Regions from separate parts of the Pseudomonas sp. 1928-m genome, predicted to be linked through region 2. Evidence: predicted binding sites of a transcription regulator. Region 2 holds the regulator's gene; each other region holds the start of a gene.
What was found. Region 2 encodes sigma-54, which starts transcription at its own class of promoters, with help from an activator protein. Its sites were predicted from a motif close to ANTGGCATNNANNTTGCTNT; they were not measured.
Positions count from the first base shown of each region.

Region 1 (3,869 bases), on a different contig from region 2:
GGCGCGCTGCATGACTGGGAAATCTTTGTCGGCCTGGCCAAAGCTTTTGCCGCCAAGACAGGCGTGGAGCTTAAACCGACCATGGCTCCCGAGCAGATGATCGACATGGGACTGCGCTTTGGCAGCTACGGCGACAAGTCGGAACATAAGCTGTCTTTGGCGGTGCTGCGCGAGCACCCGCATGGCCTCGATCTGGGCGCGCTCAAGCCCAACCTAGTCGGCCGCTTGAAAACCGCTAACAAGCATATTCAGGCGGCGCCAGCGGTGATCATGGCCGACTTGCAGCGCTTTGCTGAACAGCCAGCGGCCAAGGCCGATGAGCTGCTGCTGATCGGTCGACGCCATGTGCGCAGCAATAACTCTTGGATGCACAACTATCACCGCCTAGTTAAAGGCAAGCCGCGTCACCAGTTGCTGATGCACCCGGCGGATCTGAGCCAGCGCGGGTTAACCGATGGCCAACTGGTGCGCGTGCGCTCGCGGGTCGGGGTCATTGAGGTGGAAGTAGCTGCCAGTGAAGACATGATGACCGGCGTGGTCAGCCTGCCGCACGGTTGGGGTCATGCGCGGCCTGGCGTACAAATGAGCATCGCCAGCGAACAACCAGGTGCCAGCGCCAATGACCTGACCGATGAGCGGCAACTCGATGCCCTGTCCGGCAATGCTGCGCTAAATGGGGTGCCGGTGCAGGTTGAAGCCGCTTGAGCAGCTGATATTTGGCATAGGGAAAGTGGCAGGGAAGGCCGAGCATTGCGCTCGGCTTTTCGCTACAATGCCGCCACCGTGCCGACCCGTGAGTCGGGAAGTTAAGTCCTGAGGTGCCCAATGGATATCATCGAAACCATCAAAGAGCAGATCGCTAAAAATACCGTTCTGCTGTACATGAAAGGCTCGCCGAACGCTCCGCAGTGCGGCTTTTCCTCCAAAGCTGCGCAGGTTGTGATGGCCTGTGGCGAGAAATTCGCCTATGTCGACATCCTGCAAAACCCGGAAATCCGCGCCAACCTGCCTAAGTACGCCAACTGGCCGACCTTCCCGCAGCTGTGGGTTGGTGGTGAACTGGTCGGCGGCAGCGACATCCTCGCGGAAATGTTCGATAAGGGTGAGCTGCAGACCCTAATCAAAGACGCCGTGCAGAAAGCCGACGCCTAAGCTAAGCAGGCTGCATAAACAACAAACCCCGCCAAGTGCGGGGTTTGTTGTTTATGGCGCAGTGTTTTGCGCCATAGAACCTGTTTCACGATCTAGCGAGCTAGAGTCCTGCAAGGCGCTACGTTAGTAACAGCCTCTGGCTGGTCAAAGCGGCGAGGAAGCGGAGTGTACTTTTGTACATGAGCATTCCGAGCCTGTTTTTAACGCGGCAGGGCCGACGCGCAGCAGATCGTAAGCAGGTTCTTATTCGTCCATCTGCGACTGCAGGTAGTTCTGCAAGCCCACGGCCTCGATCAGGCTGAGTTGGGTTTCCAGCCAGTCGATGTGGTCTTCTTCAGAGCAGAGGATTTCTTCGAGCAGCTCGCGGCTGGCGTAGTCACCTATGCTTTCGCAGTAGGCAATCGCCGCTTTCAGGTCGATATGCGCTTTGTGTTCGATCTTCAGGTCGCACTCGAGCATTTCCTTGGTGTTTTCACCGATCAGGATCTTGCCGAGGTCTTGCAGGTTGGGCAGGCCTTCGAGGAAGAGGATGCGCTTGATCAGCTTGTCCGCATGCTTCATCTCGTCGATGGACTCGTGATACTCGTGCTCGCCGAGTTTCTTCAGGCCCCAGTCCTCATACATGCGTGCGTGCAGGAAGTACTGGTTGATCGCGACCAGCTCGTTACCGAGGATCTTGTTCAGATGCTGGATGACCTTCTTGTCGCCTTTCATGTCTGCGTCTGCCTTGCAGGGGAGTTAGCATCAAATTCTGGGCCGATGGTTTTCGACTGTCAAACCTAAGTATTTGAATTTAAAGTTAAAATTAATATGAATACGAATGCTTAAGTTCTGCGCTTTGTCGCTAAGGTATTGAATTAAAGCAATAAAAAAACCGGACACGAGGTCCGGTTTTTTTATATCGCTAAATTCAGGCGGCAACAAAGTTCGCCGGGTAGGCCATGGCTGCCTGGCTGTTTTGCACGTCGCTCAGTGTTTCGCGGACCACTTGCTTGGCCAGGCAGGCGCATTTGCCGCATTGGCTGGCAACGCCGAGGGTGGCGCGCACGTCACGGTAGCTGCAGCAGCCTTCGTAGATGGCTTCGCGGATCTGACCGTCAGTAATACCTTCGCAGAGACACACGTACATGGTTAAGGCTCGTGGCAGGGCAGTGGCTAATGCGACGGATACTAATGTTAATGAGAATGCTTGTCAAAACTGTGTGTGGTTGATTACGGATTGCCTGACGGGCGGTGGCGAGGTGGTCGCGGTTGGTGGCGGGTAAGGGGTTACAGCCCATGCTGATTAGCCAACGCCACCCAGCCTGCCACTGAAATTGTCCGCGTGAGCGGCAATTAGGCAAACCCGTTTGCCGCTTGCTTGCCCATAGGCGGAAAGCGCTTGCCGCTTTGCCGCTCTGAGCACTGTATTTATCAATCAAACTATTGATAAATAAGTAAAAAATAATATGGCACAGGCATTGCTTATGGTCTTGCACGGAAAGTAGCAACACCAACCGGCAAAGGTTTCTGACCATGAGCATCAGTTTCGATCGGGCACTCGGCATCCATGAACAAGCACTGGGCTTTCGCGCTCAGCGCGCCGAGGTGTTGGCCAACAACATCGCCAACGCCGACACGCCGCACTACAAGGCGCGTGACCTGCAGTTCGCCACCGTACTGGCCGAGCAAAGCGCTAAAAGCCAGCGCGGCCAGGTGAGCCTGAATCGTACTGACAGCCAGCATATCCCGGCTGATGGCGTGATGGTCGGGGATGCCAGCCTGGCGTACCGCACCCCGTTCCATCCCTCGATTGATCAGAACACCGTTGACCTGCAGATCGAGCAGTCCAATTACGCGGAAAACTCGGTGCAGTTCCAGGCCAGCTTTACCTTTCTCAATAGCAAATTCAAAGGGCTGGTCAGCGCCCTGCGCGGCGATTAATAGGAGCCTGATGCCATGTCACTAGCCAGTGTTTTCAACATCGCCGGAACCGGTATGAGTGCCCAGAGCACTCGCCTGAATACCATTGCCAGCAACATCGCCAACGCCGAGACAGTCTCCTCGAGCATCGATCAGACCTACCGTGCGCGGCATCCGGTGTTCGCCACCATGTTCCAGTCGGCGCAGAACGGCGACCGTGGTTCGCTGTTTGCCGATCAGGACAATGCCGGGGTTGGCGTGCAGGTCTTGGGTGTGGTCGAGGATCAGAGCAGCCTGATGCCGCGCTATGAGCCGAACCATCCTGCAGCCGATGCCGGCGGCTATGTGTATTACCCCAATGTCAATGTGGTGGAAGAGATGGCCGACATGATTTCTGCCAGTCGGGCCTTTCAGACCAACACTGAAATGATGAACACCGCCAAGCAGATGATGCAGCGCGTATTGACCCTCGGTCAGTAAGCCAACGGAAAAGGAGTGCAACCCCATGAGTACTGTTGGCGATGTCAGTGGTTCGGCGCTGGATCAATACCAGATCAAGAACGAGACCAAGACGAATAAGGACCTGGGCAAGAATGAGTTTCTCAACTTGCTGGTTGCCCAGTTGAATAACCAGAACCCGCTGGAGCCGCAAGGCAATGGTGAGTTTATCGCCCAGCTGGCGCAGTTCAGTCAGGTTGAAGGGATCGAGAAGCTGAACACCAGTATGGGTTCGCTGCTCACCGGTTATCAGTCGTCCCAGGCGTTGCAGGCGTCCTCGCTGGTCGGGCGCAAGGTGATCATCCCGAGTGATAAGG
Region 1 covers NZ_JARIXO010000001.1:1,745,536-1,749,404, forward strand. Annotated here, with positions in the region: gene P3C18_RS07865 (molybdopterin oxidoreductase family protein) at 1-705, shown strand, start outside; gene grxD (Grx4 family monothiol glutaredoxin) at 826-1,152, shown strand; gene bfr (bacterioferritin) at 1,396-1,866, opposite strand; gene P3C18_RS07880 (bacterioferritin-associated ferredoxin) at 2,063-2,281, opposite strand; gene flgB (flagellar basal body rod protein FlgB) at 2,668-3,075, shown strand; gene flgC (flagellar basal body rod protein FlgC) at 3,091-3,534, shown strand; gene flgD (flagellar hook assembly protein FlgD) at 3,560-3,869, shown strand, end outside.
Region 1: the regulator sigma-54 is predicted to act here: its motif matches at 2,600-2,619, upstream of flgB (flagellar basal body rod protein FlgB).

Region 2 (3,869 bases):
CATACATGTCTTCATGTTCGGCATTGGCGACGACTTCGCCGCCGGCAATGTGCAGGGTCGCTTCGATTTTCTGTTTGAGCTTCTCGACCTCCATGGTGACTTGCACGTTGGTAATCTTGTCGAAGTGGCGCTCCAATCGGCCGAGTTTTTCGGCGATGTAGTCGCGTAGGGCGTCGGTCACATCCAGCTGGTGTCCACTGATGTTGACTTGCATACCGCTTTCTCCTTGTTGCCGTGTGTAAGAGGCAGGCGAGAGGCCTGCCGCCGGAACACTGTGGCGTGGAAGACTCTACGGAACGAGCCTGGCACGGTCGCTGATTGCTTGTTGGCAGTATGGCTGCTTTTGCGAAAAGGCGAGGCCGGGGGTGTTCGGTATCGAGTGGTCGTCTTCCTTCTTTGTGCCGCCTTAGATCAATCGTTTGCGCTCACTGGAAGGCGCTATTCCGAGGGATTCACGGTACTTGGCGACCGTGCGGCGAGCGACTTGAATGCCCTGTGCTTCCAGTAAACCAGCGATCTTGCTGTCACTCAACGGCTTTTTCGCATTTTCCGCTGCGACCAGTTTTTTGATGATGGCGCGGATCGCGGTGGACGAGCATTCGCCGCCCTCGGAGGTGCTGACGTGGCTGGAGAAGAAGTATTTCAGCTCGTAAATGCCGCGCGGCGTATGCATGAATTTCTGCGTGGTCACACGCGAGATGGTCGACTCGTGCATGCCTACAGCTTCGGCAATGTCGTGCAGTACCAGCGGCTTCATCGCCTCGTCGCCGTAATCGAGGAAGCCGCGTTGATGCTCGACGATCTGTGTGGCGACCTTCATCAGGGTCTCGTTGCGGCTTTGCAGGCTTTTGATAAACCAGCGCGCTTCCTGCAGCTGGTTGCGCATAAAGGTGTTGTCGGCGCTGGAGTCGGCGCGCTTCACAAAACCGGCGTATTGCGCGTTGACCCGCAGGCGCGGCATGGCTTCCTGGTTCAGCTCTACCAGCCAGCGCTCGTTGTGTTTGCGCACGATCACGTCGGGCACCACGTATTCCGGCTCGCTGGATTCAATCTGCGAGCCGGGGCGCGGGTTGAGGCTCTGGATCAGGTCGATAACCTGGCGCAGCTCGTCTTCCTTGAGCTTCATGCGGCGCATCAGCTGGCTATAGTCGCGGCTACCAAGCAGATCCAGGTAGTCGCTGGCCAGGCGCTGGGCCTCGCTCAGCCACGGGGTTTTCGCCGGCAGCTGACGCAGTTGCAGGAGCAGACACTCGCCCAGGTTGCGCGCGGCGATACCGGTAGGCTCGAACTGCTGGATGCGGTGCAACACGGCTTCGACTTCGTCGAGCTCGATGTCCAGTTCCGGGTCGAAGGCTTCGACCACCTCTTCCAGGGTCTCTTCCAGATAGCCCTGCTGATTGATGCAGTCGATCAGGGTGACCGCAATCAGGCGGTCCTTGTCCGACATCGGGGCCAGGTTGAGTTGCCACAGTAGGTGGCTTTGCAGGCTCTCGCCGCTGGAGGTGCGGGTGGTGAAATCCCACTCGTCGTCATCGTTGCTGCTGCTGGGCAGGCTGCTGGCGCTGGTCTGGTAGATGTCTTCCCAAGCGGTATCGACTGGCAGCTCGTTGGGAATGCGCTCGCCCCAATCGCCTTCTTCCAGGTTGTCCACGGTCTGCGTGGCTTCCTGGTAGTTGGTTTCCTGATAGGGCGCTTCGGGCTGTTCGCTGGGGCTGGCGCTTTCTGCGCCATCGGCCATAGGGTCCGAATTGTCGAAATCATCGCCATCTTCCTGGCGTTCGAGCATCGGGTTGGACTCCAAGGCCTCCTGGATCTCTTGTTGCAGATCCAGGGTCGACAGTTGGAGCAGGCGGATGGCCTGTTGCAGCTGCGGTGTCATCGTCAGCTGCTGGCCCATTCTCAGGACTAGCGATGGTTTCATTGCAGACCTTATTTACCGGCGTCTGTGCGCAATCCACTACAGGGCGTTTTTAAAAAGCGCCACTAGGAAGCAAATTATATGCCTGACTTTAAGGGTTTTGCCTAGCCTTGGCTGCAGTCAGCTTGAGAAAAGCTGTGGTTACAGCCGGAACTCATGCCCCAGGTAAACTTCTTTGACTGTCTGGTTGGCCAGAATAGCCTCGGCGTCACCTTCGGCGATCAGTTGACCATCGCTGACGATATAGGCGGTTTCGCAGATATCCAGGGTCTCGCGCACGTTGTGGTCGGTGATTAATACACCAATGCCCTTGGCTTTGAGGTGGTGGATGATCTGCTTGATGTCGCCCACGGAGATCGGGTCGACACCGGCAAAGGGTTCGTCGAGCAGGATGAACTTGGGGTTGGTCGCCAGGGCGCGGGCAATTTCCACGCGGCGGCGCTCACCACCGGACAGGCTCATGCCGAGGTTGTCGCGGATATGGCTGATATGGAACTCCTGCAACAAGCCCTCAAGCTCTTTGCGGCGTGCAGCGCCGTCGAGGTCTTTGCGGGTTTCCAGGATGGCCATGATGTTGTCGGCCACGCTGAGCTTGCGGAAGATCGAGGCTTCCTGTGGCAGGTAGCCGATGCCGGCGCGGGCACGGCCATGCATGGGCTGATGGCTGACGTCGAGATCATCGATCATCACGCGGCCCTGATCGGCCTGTACCAGGCCAACAATCATATAGAAGCAGGTGGTCTTGCCGGCACCGTTGGGGCCGAGCAAACCGACGATCTGCCCGCTGTCGATGCTTAGGCTGACGTCACGCACGACCTGGCGGCCTTTGTAGCTTTTGGCCAGGTGTTGGGCTTTCAATGTGGCCATTATTACTGCGCCTGCTGGTCGGCTGGTTTGTTCTTCGGCTGGATCACCATGTCGATGCGCGGACGTGGCGCAGTGACATTGGTGCCTGTGGCGCGGCCGGCGTTGACGATCTGGCGCTGGGTGTCATAGACGATTTTCTCGCCTTCGAAGGTGTTGCCTTCCTGAATCACCTTGGCCTGATCGATCAATACCACGCGCTCGTTGGCCATAAAGTACTGGATGGTCAGACCGTAGGCCTTGACGATCTGCTTGTCGGCTGACGGCTTTTGCTCGTAGTAGGCCGGCTTGCCAACCGAGGTAAATACCTCGACATCGCCCTGAGCATTCTGAGTGATGGTCACGGTGTCACCGGTGACCTTCATGGTGCCCTGGGTGATGACGACGTCACCGCGATAAACCGCCACGCCTTGTTTGTCGTCCAGTTCTGCGCTGTCGGCCTGGATGCGGATCGGCTGTTCGCGGTCGGACGGCAATGCCCAGGCGCTGACACTTCCGAGTGCGGCGCTGAGGCTGAGTAGTAGGGGGAGGGTGTTAACGAGCCTCATGCTGACCTCTTACGTTGGACAGCAGGAGCATCCTGCCGTCATTCATGTACGCTTTCATTCCTTTTGCCGTGGTCACCCCATTGGCCGCGTCGATTCTAACGGCTTGCTGGGTCTGCGCATATTCCTTCTCGGGGAATACGGTCAGGCGGCTGGTGGTGAGGATGGTCGGGCGGCCTTTGGCGTCAGTGCGCTCGACGCGCACCTTGTCGATCAGCTCGACCTCAGCGCCGCCCGGCGATACTTCACCGCGCTCGCTGCGGATTTTCCAGGGCAGCTCGGTGCCGCGGAACAGATTCATGTTCGGACTGGTCATCAGGGTGATGTCGCTAGCCTTGATATGTTCGACCTTGTCGGCCTGCAGCTCATAATGCAGCTTGCCATCGGCCTGGTATTGCACGGTATAGGTATTGGTGGCGTAAAAATCGATGGCGTTATCTGTTCCAGCGCTGCGCGCTTGCTGGTTAAAGCTTTCCGGGCTGAGGTTCCAGTAGCCAAGCGCCGCCACCAGCAGGGCGACAAAGGCGAACAGGGCGATATTG
Region 2 covers NZ_JARIXO010000002.1:285,927-289,795, reverse strand. Annotated here, with positions in the region: gene raiA (ribosome-associated translation inhibitor RaiA) at 1-214, opposite strand, end outside; gene P3C18_RS10855 (RNA polymerase factor sigma-54) at 407-1,921, opposite strand; gene lptB (LPS export ABC transporter ATP-binding protein) at 2,060-2,785, opposite strand; gene lptA (lipopolysaccharide transport periplasmic protein LptA) at 2,788-3,330, opposite strand; gene lptC (LPS export ABC transporter periplasmic protein LptC) at 3,317-3,869, opposite strand, start outside.

Region 3 (3,869 bases), on a different contig from region 2:
GGCATCACCTCGGCGACTGACACGGTAATCGAGCCAGTCAGGCTATTGCTCTGCCCGGCCGCGCCGGATCCATCAGCAGAGCGCGTAGCATCGAAGTTTGAGCCCAAACTCAGGTTATCCGCAGTCATACCAAGACCTTCGGCTACTCGCCCCAGGCCGCCAATGGCCGTCAATGGATTCTGCGGAGACACCGTCATACCAAACAGATTGGGCACACCGATGTTGGCCGAACTGTCTTTGTTGATCTGGCTGTTGGTATTTTTGCTGGCCTGGGTGCGCTCATTCAGGGTGATGGTGATGATGTCACCCACGCGATACGCCTTACGGTCGCCGAACAGACCGTTCTCGAAACCGGCCTGGTAAATCGAGCCATTATTCTGCGCCGCTGGCAGCGGTGTACGCGGCATCACCGGAGCGTAATAGGGGTCATCCGGCTTAGGCGCGGGAGCCATGCAGCCACTCAAAGCCAGGGGGCCAAGCAGTGCACTTATGATTATCAGCCGGTTCATATCTACTACCTCATGCGTTGCCTGGGGTGGCGTGTAACGTGAGCCACCAGTGCCAGTTCAAGCTATTCCTTGCTGTATCCAAAGCCAGGCCAGACGCTGCGCGACTAACCGGCCCTACCTATCAAAGATTCTGCGAAATAAAGCCGAGCATCTGGTCAGCGGTGGAAATGACCTTGGAGTTCATTTCATAGGCGCGCTGAGTGGTGATCATGTTCACCAACTCTTCGACCACGCTGACGTTGGAGTTTTCCAGGGTGTTCTGCAGCGTGGTGCCCAGGCCGTTCAGGCCAGGCGTACCGACCTGCGGCGCGCCACTGGAAGCGGTTTCCAGAAACAGGTTGTTGCCGATCGCTTCCAGACCCGCCGGGTTGATGAAGTCAGCGGTCTGCAGGTTGCCGACGATCTGTGGCTGCGGGTTGCCGGCAGTAGTAACCGACACGGTGCCGTCTTCACCCACGGTAAAGGTGCGTACCTCGTTGGGCAGCACGATGGCCGGCTCCAGGGCATAACCGTTGGATGTCACCACCTGGCCATCGGAATTGAGGTGGAAGCTGCCGTCGCGGCTATAGGACACCGTGCCGTCAGGCAGCAACACCTGGAAGAAACCCCGGCCGTTGATCGCCATATCCAGCGGTTGCTCGGTGGTTTGCAGGCTACCGGCAGTGAAGATCTTCTGCGTACCCACCACCCGCACACCGGTACCCAGTTGCAAACCGGACGGCAGCTGGCTGTCCTGGCTGGACTGGCCACCAGGCTGACGACGGATCTGGTACAGCAGATCCTCGAACTCGGCGCGATCACGTTTGAAGCCCGTGGTCGAAACGTTGGCCAGGTTGTTGGAAATGGTGGTCAGGTTCATGTCCTGAGCGGACAGACCGGTCTTGCTGACCCACAGTGCCGGAAGCATATCGATTCTCCTCGGGCGCCGTTTTAACGACGCCGCGTGCTGATAATTAGGTCATCTGCAAGACGCGCGCCATGGCCGCCGAATTGTCTTCGGCGGTGCGCATCATCTTCACTTGCAATTCGAATTGGCGGGACAGCGAGAGGATCGCGGTCATCTCTTCCACGGCGTTGACGTTGCTTGATTCGAGAAAGCCCGAGGTGATTTCCATATTGGCATCCGCCAGCACCGGGCCCTGCCCCTTGAAGCGGATCAGGCCGTCGGTGCCCTTCTCCATCTGCTTAAGGTCCGGGTTGACCAGCTTCAACCGGTCCACCTCAGCCAGCACGTTAGGTGCCTCGCCAAGGGCGCGAATGCTGATGGTGCCGTCCTTGCCGATTTCGATTTTCTGCTCTGGTGGTACCGCAATCGGCCCGGCGTTGCCCATCACCGGCAAGCCATTGCCGGTACGCAAAACACCCAGGGCATCGACGTTCAAGCTGGCGGTACGCACATAGGCTTCGCTGCCATCGGACGCCTGCACGGCCAGCCAGCCTTTGCCGCCAACTGCCACATCCAGATCACGACCGGTTTCCTGCAGCGAGCCTGGGGTGAAATCAGTGCCAGGGCGTTCGCTCATGGCGTAGACCCGCGACGGATAACTGTCACCAAAGATCGGCATGGAACGCGCCTGTTCGAAATCCCGACGGAAACCATTGGTGGTGATGTTTGCCAGGTTGTTGGCGTGGGCACGCTGGGCCAGGGTGTTGTTGTGGGCGCCAGTCATGGAAACGTACAGCATCTTGTCCATGGTAATTCTCCGAGTGGGCTTGCCGCCGCGCTGCTCTATACAAGCTATAAAGCAATGCCTATGCCATCACTCGAAAAATCAATTTAACTTATTGATTTAAATAGGTTTTAAAAAACAAAAAAGGCTCCACATGGAGCCTTCTAAATATCATCGCGGCGTACTTTTGCCGCCTGCGACAGGCGCTTGCCTGTCGCAGGCAACACTTATCAACGCAGGTTGATAATGGTCTGGGTCACCGCACTTTCGGTTTCAATGGTCTTGGCGTTGGCCTGGTAGTTGCGCTGCGCCACGATCAGATTGACCAGCTGATCCGACAGCTCAACGTTGGAGTCCTCCAGCGCACCAGACTGCAGGGCGCCCAGGGTACCGCTACGCGGCGTCCCCACCACCGGCTCGCCCGACTGGAAGGACTGCACCCAGGCAGTCTTGCCCACCGGCGTCAGCCCTTGCACGTTGGCGAAGTTGGCCAGAATCACCTGCCCCTGCACCTTGGATTGACCATTGGTGTAGCGGGCAAAGATCACCCCGGTGTCATCGATTTCCAACCCAGCCAATTGACCGGTGGTGTAACCGTCCTGGCTGACCCGGTTTACCGCAAAGTTACTGGCAAACTGCGTTGAGGCGCGCACATCAACAGCCACACCCGCAGCGCTGGCAGTAGCGCCGTTGCCACTCCATACAGGCGGGATGGAATTGTCCGGCGCTGCCGGCACCCAGGTGGTCAGATTGATAAGACCATTGGCGTCAACGGTGAAACCGGTCGGCGTTGAGGCGATCAAGGCGGGAATATCCAACTGCCCGGCCGTGGTGAACTGTAGATCCACTGACGAAGGCGTGGTCAGCGTCGGATCATCCGGGTTACGCCCATCGATCAATACGTTCATCTGCCAGGTATTGGGACCCGTCTTGAGGAAGTACTGGGTAAATACGTGGGAGTTACCCTGGGTGTCGTAAATATTGGTTGAGGTCGACGAGTTATAGGTCGTCGGGTCCGACGGATTGAACGGTACGGTAGTCGGCACACTATTGGTCGAGTTGAGGTTGAACACCTGTTCAAGACTCTCGGTTGCGCGAGGCTCCTGACTGGCAGTCTCGATACGCAAATCGTTGATGATGCCATTCTGCAAATTGCCATTGGCATCCACTGCATAGCCCTGCAGGCGATAACCGAAGTTGTTCACCATAAAGCCATCACGGTCGGTACCGAAGTAACCGGCACGGGTGTAGCTCACTTCGCCATTGTTACTGGTCTGGAAGAAGCCGTTGCCGTTGATCGCCAGGTCCAGGGCATTCTGCGTGTAATTGATATTGCCCTGATTGAACAGCTGCGACACATCACCGAGCAGCACACCGCTGCCCTGCGGATTCGAGCCAGAGCCCAATACAGACGCCGCATAGACATCGGCAAACTCAGCACGCGACTGCTTGAAGCCCGCAGTGCCGGCGTTGGCGATGTTGTTACCGGTCACGTTAAGGTCGCTGGTCGCGGCACGCAGACCGCTAAGACCGATATTGAAACCCATGGAAGACTCCTTTGCCGGACAGCCGGCGGCTAAAACCTGTTAGTTACTGACCGATCACCTGGACCTGCGACATTGGCACGCTGCCAAGCCCCGCCAGGTTCAACATCAACTCTTTGCCGCCCAAGGTCACACTGTCGACGTTG
Region 3 covers NZ_JARIXO010000001.1:1,749,664-1,753,532, reverse strand. Annotated here, with positions in the region: gene flgH (flagellar basal body L-ring protein FlgH) at 1-509, opposite strand, end outside; gene flgG (flagellar basal-body rod protein FlgG) at 631-1,416, opposite strand; gene P3C18_RS07905 (flagellar basal body rod protein FlgF) at 1,463-2,203, opposite strand; gene flgE (flagellar hook protein FlgE) at 2,410-3,726, opposite strand; gene flgD (flagellar hook assembly protein FlgD) at 3,770-3,869, opposite strand, start outside.
Region 3: the regulator sigma-54 is predicted to act here: its motif matches at 2,252-2,271, upstream of P3C18_RS07905 (flagellar basal body rod protein FlgF).